One region of the Shouchella phoenicis genome, then DNA from elsewhere that is predicted to be linked to it. Evidence: riboswitches for the same ligand, from Rfam matches in the RefSeq annotation. Region 1 holds a riboswitch; each other region holds the start of a gene.

What was found. Region 1 has a riboswitch for S-adenosylmethionine ahead of metK (methionine adenosyltransferase). Riboswitches for the same ligand answer to the same signal wherever they lie in the genome.
Region 2: another riboswitch for S-adenosylmethionine. It lies ahead of metE (5-methyltetrahydropteroyltriglutamate--homocysteine S-methyltransferase); the one in region 1 lies ahead of metK (methionine adenosyltransferase).
Region 3: another riboswitch for S-adenosylmethionine. It lies ahead of ABC361_RS02240 (methionine ABC transporter ATP-binding protein); the one in region 1 lies ahead of metK (methionine adenosyltransferase).
Region 4: another riboswitch for S-adenosylmethionine. It lies ahead of ABC361_RS07495 (homoserine dehydrogenase); the one in region 1 lies ahead of metK (methionine adenosyltransferase).

The regions. Positions count from the first base shown of each region.
Region 1 covers NZ_JBDFMQ010000001.1:2,704,834-2,708,335, reverse strand. Annotated here, with positions in the region: gene pckA (phosphoenolpyruvate carboxykinase (ATP)) at 1-474, opposite strand, end outside; SAM riboswitch class I at 1,116-1,221, shown strand; gene metK (methionine adenosyltransferase) at 1,444-2,643, shown strand; gene ABC361_RS14495 (SDR family NAD(P)-dependent oxidoreductase) at 2,690-3,430, opposite strand; gene ABC361_RS14490 (gamma carbonic anhydrase) at 3,463-3,502, opposite strand, start outside.
Region 2 covers NZ_JBDFMQ010000001.1:1,259,472-1,262,973, forward strand. Annotated here, with positions in the region: gene ABC361_RS06900 (YrvL family regulatory protein) at 1-109, opposite strand, end outside; gene ABC361_RS06905 (SEC-C domain-containing protein) at 136-1,143, opposite strand; SAM riboswitch class I at 1,329-1,431, shown strand; cobalamin riboswitch at 1,484-1,614, shown strand; gene metE (5-methyltetrahydropteroyltriglutamate--homocysteine S-methyltransferase) at 1,765-3,502, shown strand, end outside.
Region 3 covers NZ_JBDFMQ010000001.1:406,088-409,589, forward strand. Annotated here, with positions in the region: gene ABC361_RS02225 (MBL fold metallo-hydrolase) at 1-632, shown strand, start outside; gene ABC361_RS02230 (sulfurtransferase TusA family protein) at 653-883, shown strand; gene ABC361_RS02235 (sulfite exporter TauE/SafE family protein) at 940-1,716, shown strand; SAM riboswitch class I at 1,837-1,939, shown strand; gene ABC361_RS02240 (methionine ABC transporter ATP-binding protein) at 2,081-3,118, shown strand; gene ABC361_RS02245 (methionine ABC transporter permease) at 3,099-3,502, shown strand, end outside.
Region 4 covers NZ_JBDFMQ010000001.1:1,376,304-1,379,805, forward strand. Annotated here, with positions in the region: gene aspS (aspartate--tRNA ligase) at 1-1,622, shown strand, start outside; SAM riboswitch class I at 1,679-1,784, shown strand; gene ABC361_RS07495 (homoserine dehydrogenase) at 1,831-3,066, shown strand; gene ABC361_RS07500 (hypothetical protein) at 3,061-3,369, opposite strand.

The DNA.
Region 1 (3,502 bases):
AGGCGCACTGACAATCGTAAATGGTTCTTGATTGGTTTTTGTTGACTGGCCTTCACGAATAAAAAGTTGACGAGCAAAAAGGTGGTGCCATGCAAATTCATTAATGTATGTGATCGGCAATTGATAATTGGGGTCTGCGCCAACAAAGCCATTCGAGGCATAGCGAACTTCTTTTTGTTGCAAATAGTATAACACTTTTTCATAAAGCGCTTTAAATGTGTTTTGAGAAATTGGTTGATTGACTGGTCCCCAATCAATCGTATTACGAACACTTGGCTCATCTACAATAAATTTATCTTTGGGTGAGCGACCAGTATACTTCCCAGTTTGCACAGAAAGCGCGCCAGTATCTGTTAATTCACCTTCTTGATTCATTAACGCTCGCTCTACTAAAGAGGGAACAGAAAGTTGGTGAACCGTCTTAGGACTTGAAAGTAGCTGCTCTAATTGTGTTGATCCATTTAAAATTTTCATAATCGGCTCCTTTATGGTCGGTGTTCGTGGTAATAGTATAACACATTATATTTATTAGTCCATACTAAAGTGAAAGATGTTTTGAAAAAAAGTGAAAGGATGCTTTTATGTGTTTTTTTATGATGTTGAATGGAGAAGTGATTGCTGAAGTAAAACTCCATTCATATCGCTACTGTATTCACACCATGAAGCTTTCGCTTGTCATTTGACTCTCCTCGGTCCTGCTTTAATGACTTCATCCAAGCATATTTGGTAAAAATAGATACATGAAGCCTAGATAAGCGAGCGTTCCGAAAGCAAATCCCGAAAAGATCAAAAGAATGACTTTTGTTTTAGTAGACATAAAACACCTCTAATTCAGAATAATTAATGTTTTTATTGGTGTTCAATCATACAAGATTTTATTTCGATTTAAAAGAGATAAAGCAAAGACTCTTCTTAAACCTTTCAAAGTAGAGGAAATTATGTTATGCTAATGTGCGAAAACGAACAAAGCGCAAACTTATGACATTGCCTGCGATTCCCATTGAAAAAACGACTAATTTCTTACAGGCTTGCTGTAGAAATAGCTCGAAAAAGATGGCGATCATTCATCGTCACAAGTTAAAGTTATACTGCTTTTTAAAACAGATAACATCACGCTTTTATCAAGAGAAGGTGGAGGGACAGGCCCTTTGAAACCCAGCAACCATCACGTTAGTGAAAAGGTGCTAACCTGCAGAACAGTTTTGTTCTGGGAGATAAGAGACGATCGATAAACAAGTCAGCTCTTTTCTCATGTGGAAAAGAGTTTTTTCGTTTTGTATGTGACAACATATAAAGAGAAGATAAAAATGATACGGATAAGTTACGGTTGTGTGTCCGTGGGCATAAGATGCCTTTAGCCTACTTACCAAAGTCAGCTCTGATCGTTCGTTTTAAAATACAACATGCATTTCCGAGCGAAAGTATGGAATAGGAGGAATTAGAATGTCTGAAAAAAGAGGAAAGCACTTATTCACATCAGAATCGGTTACGGAAGGTCATCCAGATAAAATTTGTGACCAAATTTCAGATGCGATTCTAGATGAAATTTTAAAGAGAGATCCGAATGCACGTGTGGCGTGTGAAACATCTGTTACAACAGGAATGGTACTCGTAGCCGGAGAGATTACGACAAGCACCTATGTAGATATCCCAAGTGTGGTTCGTGAGACCATCAAAGGAATTGGTTATACACGAGCAAAATACGGATTTGATGCCGAAACGTGTGCAGTCATCACATCCATTGATGAGCAGTCTGCCGACATCGCTCAAGGGGTGGACCAAGCATTAGAAGCAAGAGAAGGACAAATGACAGACGAAGAAATCGAAGCAATTGGTGCAGGTGACCAAGGGTTAATGTTTGGATTTGCTTCAAATGAAACAGAAGAGCTGATGCCCCTCCCAATCTCATTAAGCCATAAACTAGCATTCCGTTTAAGCGAAGTACGTAAAAACGAAACGCTTGACTACTTACGTCCGGATGGCAAAACGCAGGTGACAATTGAATATGATGACAATGATAAACCTGTCCGCGTGGATACAATTGTTATTTCAACTCAGCATGCGCCAGACATTACGCTTGAGCAAATTCAAGCAGATATTAAGAAACACGTGATTCAAGCTGTTGTCCCTGCTGAACTAATGGACGATAACACAAAGTTCTTCATTAATCCAACTGGTCGTTTCGTAATCGGCGGTCCTCAAGGGGATGCTGGTTTAACAGGAAGAAAAATTATTGTTGATACGTATGGTGGTTACGCACGTCATGGAGGCGGAGCATTCTCAGGAAAAGACGCAACGAAAGTAGACCGTTCAGGCGCATATGCGGCTCGTTATGTAGCGAAAAACATTGTCGCTGCTGGTCTTGCAGAGTCGTGTGAAGTTCAGCTTGCGTATGCAATTGGTGTCGCTCAACCAGTTTCCATCTCCATCAACACATTTGGCACTGGAAAAGCGGATGAAGAAACCCTTGTTACACTTGTGAGAAAGCACTTTGATCTTCGCCCTGCTGGCATTATTAAAATGCTTGACCTTCGTCGTCCGATTTATAAGCAAACTGCTGCTTATGGTCATTTCGGTCGTGAAGATGTTCAACTTCCTTGGGAACGAACAGATAAAGCGGATGTGCTGAAAGCAGAAGCTTAAGTACAGAAAAGAAGAGTCCGGAAAATATCCGGGCTCTTTTTTTATCTTATAAAGCATTTCCTATCGTGACACCGCCATCAACAACAATTTCTGTCCCAGTGCAGTAGGAGCTGTCATCAGAAGCTAGAAAAACGATGGCCTTAGCAACATCAAGAGGAGACCCGGTACGTGATAAGGGAATGCTCTCCATATAATGCGGATCATCGTAAAGTCCTTTTGCCATCTCTGTTTCAATTAAACCAGGATGAACCACGTTTACACGCACGCCGTCCTTACCTAATTCAGCCGCTGCCGCTTTAGATAACGTTGTAATGGCTGCTTTCGTAGAAGCGTACAGGGAAGAATGGCGAATTGGAGAAAAAGATGAGATGGAGACATTGTTAATAATGGACCCTTTTTGTTGGTGGATCATTTGTTTTGCAGCGGCCTGCATACCTAAAAAGACTCCGCGCTGGTTGACATCAATTAGACCTTGATAGTCATCAAGTGTTGATTCCATAAACGGTTTTTTAAGAAACACACCGGCATTGTTCACCAAGGCATCCAATCGTTGAAACTTCTGTACAATCATTGTAATGGCTGCGTCCCAATCGGGTTGCTTCGAGACATCAAGTTTACATGGCGTCGCTTTTGAACCAATTTCTTCTGCGACAGCTTGTGCTTGATCCAAACGTCGCGCGCCAACGATTACATGGGCTCCTTCATTAGCCAAGTCATGGGCAATTGTCTTCCCTTGTCCACGATTTGCGCCGGTTATCAGAATGATTTTATCATTTAATCTTGGCATAGTACCTCCTGAATTGAACGCTATGTTGTCATTTACATGTCAATGCTTTTATAGTATTGACCTCTCTCTACG
Region 2 (3,502 bases), 1.4 Mb from region 1:
GGTAAAACAGACTAATCATGCCAAAATAGTACAGGACGAATATAAATCCAAGTACAACAAGTAGGAGCAAAGCAACTCCTAACACTGTATGAAGGGATGGTTTCCGCATAAATCAGACCTTCTTTTGTTCAAAAATTATTCTGCTAGACGCAATTCGTTTGTAATTTCAATCGAACGACTCGAAATAGTTGATGCACTAACGTTATATTTTTCAGCTAATGCTTTTTGTGTAACGGAAAGCGGCGCAAATTCTTGTAGCGCATATTCCATTGCAGCTGCAAATGCTTCAGGCTTACGAATATTGACTTTTTTAGCTGAGGTAAACGCATGCCATTTTTCTAATGCAAGTTGTTCAATTTCCGGTGGATGTTGATCTTTTTTCAAGCCGCTCAAAAGAATATCGGCAGTTTCTTTTACTTGTTCAGATGACCATTCAAAATCATCAGCAGCCTTTACGATAGGCGTATTCTCCGCAAGTAACGATGAAAGAAGTTGTGGCCATTTAGAGGTGAAGCTGTCTCCTTCAGAATCTGAACGGAATGCGTCAATTTTGTTTTTAATGTCTGCAGTTTTAGCAGGTACATGACTAATAACTGGACCGACAAAGCTCATAGCGTTTTCACCATTGGCAGGAAAACCAATAATTGTTGAGCCAGGCTCGACTGTGTCTTTATGTTCAGACGGAATGATGTGTGTTAAGCGTTCATTTGTGAATAAATGGATGCTTTCACATTGATCTTCATGTACCGATACTACTTCAAGAACAGCAGGTTTTGTCCCTTTCCAGCTTTCTATAATGGTAGCTGTTTGTGGACGTTTAATTTTTCTCAACTTGCTTTCAAGGAATGTATCGTATATGGTTTGCCCATCTGCTTCAATTGGCTTGTGAAAAATGAGCCATACAAGCAGCATACTTGAAAGGGTCTCGGTTACATTTTCTTCGACGTCTGGGTAAACATGGTGGTAACTTTGCACCCAGTTTGTTAATTCCTTTTGGTAGCGGGTAAATGCAGTATAAAGCATTTCCGTTTCTAATTGATGAAGCTCTTGAGAGACAATTGCTTTTGATTCTGTTTTTTGCATGCAACATTTTTTATATTTTTTCCCACTGCCACATAGACAAGGATCGTTTCTCTTTATCATAGATGTTCCTCCTTACGTCAACTTTCTTAGTTTAACAGATTTCCGCGATAAAAGCAGGGTTTACAGCCGTTAATTTTGTGGTTGAGTCGATAAGTAAATGAAAATGGATCTTTTGTATGAATTATCTTTTGACAGTTTTCAGTCTTTATGCTAAATTAATTGAATACTCATACATAAGAAAACACTCTTTATATTGAGAAGTGGAGGGACTGGCCCGACGAAGCTTCAGCAACCTTTCCAATTGGAAAAGGTGCTAATTCCAGCAAAGGGAACTTTGGCAGATAAGGGGGATGCGATGTGATCGCATAAACCCTTTTCATTGAAAAGGTTTTTTTTAATTTCATATGTGAAACGAAACGGTGTAGTGTCCAACTACTTAATAGGGGAACTTGGTGAAAATCCAAGACGGTCCCGCCACTGTGACGCACCTATGTGCGAAGTCAGATTGCCTGCCGAATCGTTCTGCTTAGCTCTACGCGGATCTAGAGAAGAGTGGAAATCATGCCTTTTAAACTAGTTGTTCATGTTCATTCGCTAGTGACTTTCTGGTATATTTCCTATCCCTTTCTCTTGAAAGGGATTTTTTTATGGTGAGTACAACTATTTAAGGAGGCAGAAAAAATGAGTGGAGTTAGAAGTTCAAGCTTAGGTTTTCCAAGAATCGGGGAGCAACGAGAGTGGAAAAAAAATCTAGAAGCCTATTGGAATCAAAAACTATCGCAAGAGGACTACGTAAAAAAACAAAAAGAATTACGTCTGAATCATTTACAAAAGCAAAAGGATGCAGGGCTTGACTATATCCCTGTTGGCGATTTTTCTCACTATGACCAGGTACTCGATACAGCAACAGCATTTGGTTTAGTACCTGATCGCTTTGACTATGAAGGTGGAACCGTTGATTTAGATTCGTATTTTGCGATTGCCAGAGGCAGTGAGCATGCGGTTGCTGCTGAAATGACGAAATGGTTTGACACAAATTATCACTATATCGTACCTGAACTTGATGGTAGAGAACCGGAGCTCGTAAACAATCGCTGGTTAGATTTAATTGAGGAAGCGAAGCAAGAGCTAGGGGTTACCGGAAAGCCTGTGATCTTGGGCCCTGTAACATTTGTTAAACTATCAAAACATTATGGCAGTCGTTCATTTGTTGATCATGTGCGAAGTTTATTGCCTTTATATACAACCGTGCTAAATCAGCTGGCAGAGGCTGGTGTAGACTGGATTCAAGTGGATGAGCCTATTTTAGTTGGGGATGTGACTGAAGAAGAGTGGGCGATTTTAGATGAAGTGTATACGTGGTTCTCAGAGTCAGCACCAAAAGCCAATCTTCTTCTACAAACCTACTTTGAAGGAGTCGATGATTTTAGTCGTTTTACGAAACTATCTGTTGCTGGTATTGGGCTCGACTTTATTTATAGTGATAGCTTACAAAAAATAAAGCAACATGGGTTTCCGAAAGAAAAAACATTAGCAGCTGGACTAATTGATGGTCGAAACATTTGGCGTACAGACTTAACGAAGACACATGCCATGGTGGAAGAACTTTCAAAAATAGTTGGGCAAGAACAATTAATCCTTCAACCTTCTTGTAGCTTGCTTCACGTGCCAGTAACGCTGAAACATGAACAAAAGCTACCTGAAAATTTAAAAGCTGCCTTATCATTTGCAGAAGAAAAATTAGCAGAGTTGAATGATCTTAAAGCAGTCTTAAATCAGCAGCAAGAGCTGAAACAGCTGCAAGTAGGAAAACGGGCGATTGATACGTTAAACCAATCTGCAAGTCGCACAAACCAAGAAGTCCGTACCGCTTTAGATCTCAGTAAAACAGAAGATTCTAAAAGAGCGGTTCCTGCGAATAAACGTATGGAACTTCAGCAAGAGGTCTTCCAACTCCCACCATTACCGACTACAACAATTGGTAGTTTTCCGCAATCAGCAGACGTTCGAAAAACGAGGTTGCAATGGCGAAGAGGGGAAATTACGAATGAAGCCTATGAGTCCTTTATCAATGCTGAAATTGAGCGTTGGATTGAGATCCAAGAAGAGATTGGGTTAGATGTACTCGTGCATGGTGAGTTTGAGCGTACTGATATGGTCGAATTTTTTGGCGAGAAGCTAGGTGGTTTTGAATTCACATCTAATGGATGGGTTCAATCATACGGGTCAAGATGCGTGAAACCGCCTGTTATTTTCGGAGACGTCTTTTTCCAAAATGATATGACTGTCAAAGAAACATTAGTCGCACAATCGAAAACGTCGAAACCGGTCAAAGGGATGTTAACAGGACCTGTCACGATTTACAACTGGTCGTTTCCACGGACTGATTTACAAGCAGAAGATGTGGTGAATCAAATTG
Region 3 (3,502 bases), 2.3 Mb from region 1:
CGCATGTTTTAGACACTCACTTACATGCAGATCATATCTCTGGGGGTCGGACCCTTGCCAAACAAACGAAGGCAACGTATTGGCTTCCTCCAAAGGATGCAGAAGGAGTGACATTTAGCTATGAATCGATCGAAGACGGCACACACATCACCGTAGGGGCTACAACAATTGACATCCAGGCGCTCTATACACCAGGTCACACGATCGGTTCAACGTCCTTCATTATTGACGATGTTTATCTGCTATCAGGGGATATTCTGTTTATTGATTCCATTGGTAGGCCCGACTTGGCAGGGAAAGCAGAAGACTGGGTAACGGATCTAAGAAACTCTCTCTATAGAAAATACAAAGACTTATCGTCAGAGCTAATTGTACTACCTGCTCATTTTATGAATGTGGATGAATTAAACGAAGACGGCAGCGTTGCAGAAAAATTAGGGGTCTTATTTGAAGAAAATCATGGTTTAACTGTGGATGATAAAACGACATTTCGCTCCATGGTGACAGACAATCTACCGCCACAACCGAATGCTTATCAAGAGATTCGCGAAACGAACCTAGGCGTTAAAAAACCAAGCGAAGAAGAACAACGAGAAATGGAAGTCGGACCAAATCGCTGTGCCATTCGCTAAACAAAAAGGAGACGATAATGATGGATGTAAACAAAGTATTAGACGCTAAAGGAATGGCATGTCCAATGCCCATTGTAAAAACGAAAAAAGAAATGAAGGAACTAAACGTTGGGGAAGTTTTAGAGGTGCAAGCAACGGATCAAGGGGCATTAAAGGATTTTGAAGCGTGGGCTAATTCTACTGGACATGAATTGTTACAGTCAAAAGAAGAAGGTGGCGTTCTCACCTTCTATATAAAAAAAGGCGAGTAAAGAATGATGAGAAGAGGGCGAAGGAATCCCTCTTTTTTATCGGTTAGGAGATTTTTATGGACATCTTGTTCATTATCACGATTTTCTTCATTGGCTTTTTCGGTTCATTTATTTCAGGGATGGTTGGGGTTGGTGGTTCAATTATAAAATACCCCATGCTCCTCTTTATTCCACCGATGCTCGGTTTCACTGCTTTTTCGGCACATGAAGTATCAGGTATTAGTGCCGTACAAGTCTTTTTTGCCGCCTTAGCAGGTGTATGGGCCTATCGAGGTACAGGCTATTTACACCGCAAACTTATTATCTATATGGGAAGCAGCATTTTAATTGGGAGTTTTATCGGGGCGTTTGCGTCAAACTTCTTCCCTGAAAGCTCAGTTAATCTCGTCTATGCCTTATTAGCAACGATTGCGGTTGTACTAATGTTTCTGCCTAAGAAACAAATTCCTGAACAACCAGCCAACCAAATCTCCTTCAATCGAGCTCTTGCGGCTAGTTTATCGTTTATTGTTGGGATCGCTTCAGGGATTGTTGGAGCGGCAGGGTCATTTTTGCTCGTTCCGATCATGTTAACCGTATTAAAGTTACCTACACGAGTAACCATTGCTACCTCTCTTGCGGTCACATTCATCTCTTCAATCGGCTCAACGGTTGGGAAAGTAGCGACCGATCAAGTGTTATATGGTCCCGCAATTGTTATGATTATTGCAAGTGTTCTTGCTGCTCCTATTGGTGCGAAATGTGGTCAAAACATGAACACGAAAGTCCTGCAATGGTTGTTAGCGCTGCTTATTCTAGGATCTGCGATTCAAATATGGATGACACTCTTTTAATTGTTAAGTATTTAAAAAGTCCGCTTCACGATGAAGCGTTTTCATTAAAAAATTATAAAAAAACTCTTGCATTCTGAAAATAAAATCTGCTACACTACGTTCAACAACTAATTAAATATTTTCTTATTAAGAGGAGCGGAGGGACTGGCCCGATGACGCTTCAGCAACCCCACTATGGTGGAAGGTGCTAATGCCTGCAGGAAAACTTCCTGGATGATAAGAGCGTGGATAATTCATTGACTTTTCGCCCCTCTTTCATTTTTGGAAGAGGGGCTTTTTACATGTTAAAAAAGGAAAGACGAAGATATCAGGGAGCGTTTTATTAAATAATCTGATTAAATATATATGGATAGGAGGAAATGGTGTGATTGAATTCAAAGGTGTCTCAAAAACATTTTCATCGAATGGGCAAGACATCCATGCACTGCGCGAAATTGATTTACAAATTGAAAAGGGCGATATATATGGGGTCATTGGTTTTAGTGGAGCGGGTAAAAGCACACTCATTCGGACTGTTAACTTAATTGAAAGACCCACAGCAGGTGAAGTGATTGTGAATAAAGAGAATTTAATGCACCTAAATTCTCGTCAACTTCAAAGAGCCAAGCGAAATATCGGGATGATTTTCCAACACTTTAATTTACTTCAATCGAAAACAGTGTTTGAAAATGTTGCGACGCCATTGCGTTTAGTAAAGACAAAGAAATCGGCTGTGAATCAGCGTGTAAATGAACTATTAAGCTATGTGGGCTTAGAAGCATTTGCTTCACGTTATCCAGATCAGCTTTCAGGTGGACAGAAGCAGCGGGTAGGAATTGCTCGGGCCCTTGCATCAAACCCTGAAATTCTCTTATGTGATGAAGCAACGTCGGCGCTTGATCCGGAAACAACGAGCTCGATTTTGCAGCTTTTAAAGCAAATTAATAAAGAATACAACATTACCATATTGATGATTACACATGAACTCGGTGTTGTTCGTGAGATTTGTAATAAAGTTGCAGTGATGGATGATGGACGCATCGTTGAAGAGGGTAACGTTGAAAAAGTACTCTCTCAACCTGTACATGAGACAACGAAGAAGTTTGTTCGATCGATTATACCTGATGACCTACCGCAAAAAGTGAAGCAACATCTTGAAAATAAAGAGAGTGACGAACGAATCTACCATGTCCAGATTACGGACGATGCGGACCAAACAGCGCTTTTCAATGATTTAGTTCATCAAGGACTGAATGTTTCACTTCTTCATGCTTCGATGCACGAAATTCGTGAAACTACGTTTGGATCAATCTATGTACGTGTGAAGGGAGATGCGGTTGCTCAACAAGCTGCACAACGTTATTTTGATAAAACATCTTCAGAGATAAAGGAGGTAACAGCACATGCTGGACTGGTTGCCTGAACCGATTCGCCCACAAATTTCAAATGATATTTTAGTCGATGCAATGTTTGAGACCATTTATATGGTGGCTTGGTCATTATTATTTTCAGCGATTCTTGGAGTCGTGCTCGGCATTATTCTTGTCGTGACGAGGCCAGGTCATATTATGGAAAACCGTGTTGTCTACAATGCGATCAACCCGGTTATTAATGTCTTGCGGTCAATTCCATTTATTATTTTGCTTGTTGCCATTATTCCGTTAACGCGTTTGCTTGTTGGGACTTCTTTAGGAACGACAGCGGCGATTGTGCCGCTCGTGTTTTATGCAGGCCCTTATATCGCTCGTTTAATCGAAAACTCTTTGTTAGAAATCGAGCCTGGCATTATTGAAGCGGCTGATTCGAT
Region 4 (3,502 bases), 1.3 Mb from region 1:
GTAGCCCAGACATCAATGAACAAGCGTTGAAAACAGCTGACCGTGTACGAAATGAATACATGATTTCTGTTAAAGGAATCGTTGTTGAACGTGATGAAAAAGCGGTTAATAAGAAAATTACAACAGGTGAAATTGAAATTCATGTTCATTCATTTGAACTGTTAAATGCTTCAAAACCGCTTCCGTTTCAAATCGAAGCAAATACAGATGCTTCTGAAGATGTTCGTTTGAAATATCGATACTTAGACTTGCGTCGTCCCGACATGCAAGAAGCATTTAAATTAAGACATAAAGTAACGAAGACCGTTCGGGATTTTCTTGATCATGATGGATTCTTAGAAATTGAAACACCGATGTTAACAAAAAGTACACCTGAAGGAGCAAGAGATTACCTAGTGCCAAGCCGTGTGCACCATGGTGAATTTTATGCACTTCCACAATCACCGCAGATTTTCAAACAATTGCTGATGGTATCTGGATTTGAAAAATATTTTCAGATTGTGCGATGTTTTAGAGATGAAGATTTACGAGCGGATCGCCAGCCTGAGTTTACACAAATAGATATTGAAGCAAGTTTTCTTGATACAGAAGATATCCTTGGAATGACAGAAACACTAATGAAGAAGTTAATGCTTGATACCCACGGTCTGAAGTTTGAGGGGTCCTTTGAGCGGATGACATATGAAGATGCAATGAATCGCTACGGCTCTGACAAACCTGATACCCGATTTGGGATGGAACTAGTTGATTTGACTACAGTCTTAGAAGATACGGAGTTTAAAGTATTTAGACAAGCAATTGATTCAAATGGTATTGTAAAAGGGATCAACCTCAATGGTGGTGCTGACAAACTTTCTCGTAAAGAGATTGATGCACTTACGGATTTTGTTAAGCCATATGGAGCAAAAGGTTTAGCTTGGCTGAAGGTTGAAGAAGAAGGGTTAAAAGGACCGATTGCAAAATTCTTTAATCCTGAACAAACAGAAGCGTTGCTTGAAAGCATGCAAGCAAAGCCAGGTGACTTATTATTCTTCGGTGCAGATAAGAAGCAAATTGTCTTTGATTCATTAGGTGCACTACGTTTGAAATTCGGAAAGGATTTTGACCTAATTGATACAAGTAAATTCAATTTCCTTTGGGTTGTTGACTTTCCGCTCGTTGAGTATGATGAGCAGGCAAGACGTTATGTGGCTCTCCACCACCCATTCACACGTCCGAAAAAAGAAGATGAACATTTACTTGAGTCGAATCCTGATGATGTGCGAGCAGAAGCGTATGACCTCGTCTTGAATGGCTACGAGCTTGGAGGCGGTTCTCAACGTATTTACGAGCGTGAGCTTCAAGAAAAAATGTTCCAAACGCTTGGATTTTCAAAGGAACAAGCCAATGAAGAGTTTGGCTTTTTGCTTGAAGCATTTGAATATGGCACTCCTCCACATGGTGGAATTGCGCTAGGCTTAGACCGAATTGTCATGTTACTGGCACAAAAAACAAATTTACGTGAAGTCATTGCCTTCCCGAAAACGGCAAGTGCTAGTGATTTAATGACACATGCACCAGGTGCAGTCAGTGTGGAACAGTTAATTGATTTAAATCTTTCTGTCCTTGGGAAGCGTGGTTGACAGAAGAAACACATCCCTCTATAATTACGGATACTATCAAGTTTAAAATCCATACGAACTTATCGAGAGTGGCGGAGGGACTGACCCGATGAAGCCCGGCAACCAACCTATGTGAGGTTAAGGTGCTACATTCAGCAGAACAGTGGTTCTGAGAGATAAGCAAAGGCAAAAAGCCCCTTTTCTTATCCAAGAAGAGGGGCTTTTTTTAATGAAGGAGAGGGTGACAGAGATGAAAATTGGTCTAATTGGATACGGTACGGTTGGAAGCGGCGTATATGAACGATTAATTCGTTCCAGAGAACAGATTGAAACTATTATCGGAGAAAAATTCGAAATCATTCGTATTTTAGTGAAAGATGTGAAGAAACATGAGGCTGTTCACCGAAATCTTTTTACATCTTCATGGGAGTCTTTTTTTGAACAGGAACAATACGATCTTGTTTTTGAAGCAATAAACGGAACAGACCTTCCAAAATCATTTACGGAGTCATTGTTAAAGCAAGGGACGTCCGTTATTTCTGCTAACAAAAAGCTTGTGGCACTGCACGGGGAAGAACTTGAGCAACTTGCTTATGATCACGGTGCTTATTACGGTTGGGATGCGGCAGTATGTGGGGCAATCCCTATAGTGAATGTTTTCAAAAGTGTGTTAGTTACAACGAATATCCAGTCGATTGCAGGTATCCTCAACGGGACAAGTAATTATATTCTCACAAAAATGGAGGAAGGAAGAACCTATGAAGATGCGTTGGAACAAGCTCAATCATTAGGTTATGCAGAGGAGGATCCTACTTCTGATGTAGAAGGGTGGGATGCTGTTTATAAACTCTGCTTATTGGCAAGACAATGTTATGATCAATGGATTTCCCCAAATGATATTGAACGTGTTGGAATAAGTCATATTGACCAGTGGCACATTCAAGCGGCAAAAGCGCTCCACTTATCCTTTAAATTAATTGCGAAATTAGAAGTAGATTCAACGTCCCTAAAAGGGTTCGTCAAGCCTGCTTTAATTGATCAAGAACATTCTTTAGCGCCAATTCGTGGCGTTTTAAATGCTGTTACCCTTGAAGGGAAAGATATGGAACGACTTATTTTTGCCGGTCCTGGTGCCGGAAAAGAAACAACAGCAAACAGCGTGGTAGAAGATTTTATTTTCCATGAACAACAGCGAGACGTATTGCCACGTTTTACGTATCGTTTAACGAAAATCGAGGAAGGCATTTCAGAAAAATTAACAGCGCAAGAAGTATGGTTTTGTAAAAACGAACAGCTAAGTGAGGTCAAGCCATATTTAGAAAAAACAAAGGTTTGGAAGGAAAAAGAAGTAAAAGGAGGAAAAGTGTTTATTGTGACGCCACTTTCGTCAGCAACACCATTCTTTACATTCCCACTGCTGACAGAAGTAGATCAAGAACATGCAACAGTGGAAAGTAAATTATAGATGGTATTTTGTTTCAGGAACAAGCTTTTTAAATTCTTTAATAAAGGGCTCTGGCGACGTTTTAATTTTGTACGTCGTTACCCCTCTACTAGTGTGTAGGTATAAAAAACCTAATGAATGTGGTGTGTCGCTTGGAAATCGATACGAGATATCAAACACACTATCAATTGGAAAGTGATCGGTATTTGTTTCAATGCGGTCGCTATACAAAGCTAATTCGAAGGAACTTTCAACGACTCTTTTTTCTAGTAAAGCAATCTCCTGCGTTACTTCAATGCATCGCTGTATTACAATGGCGCTCATCATCGTTGCCTCCTTTTAAAGAGAATGTATCATATTTTTCGTGAAAACTCGATTAATATGCAAGGTTTGCTTGTGAAAAATGTTGGGTATATAAGGACAAACAACAAGCATATGCCTTTAGTCGCAATTTTTT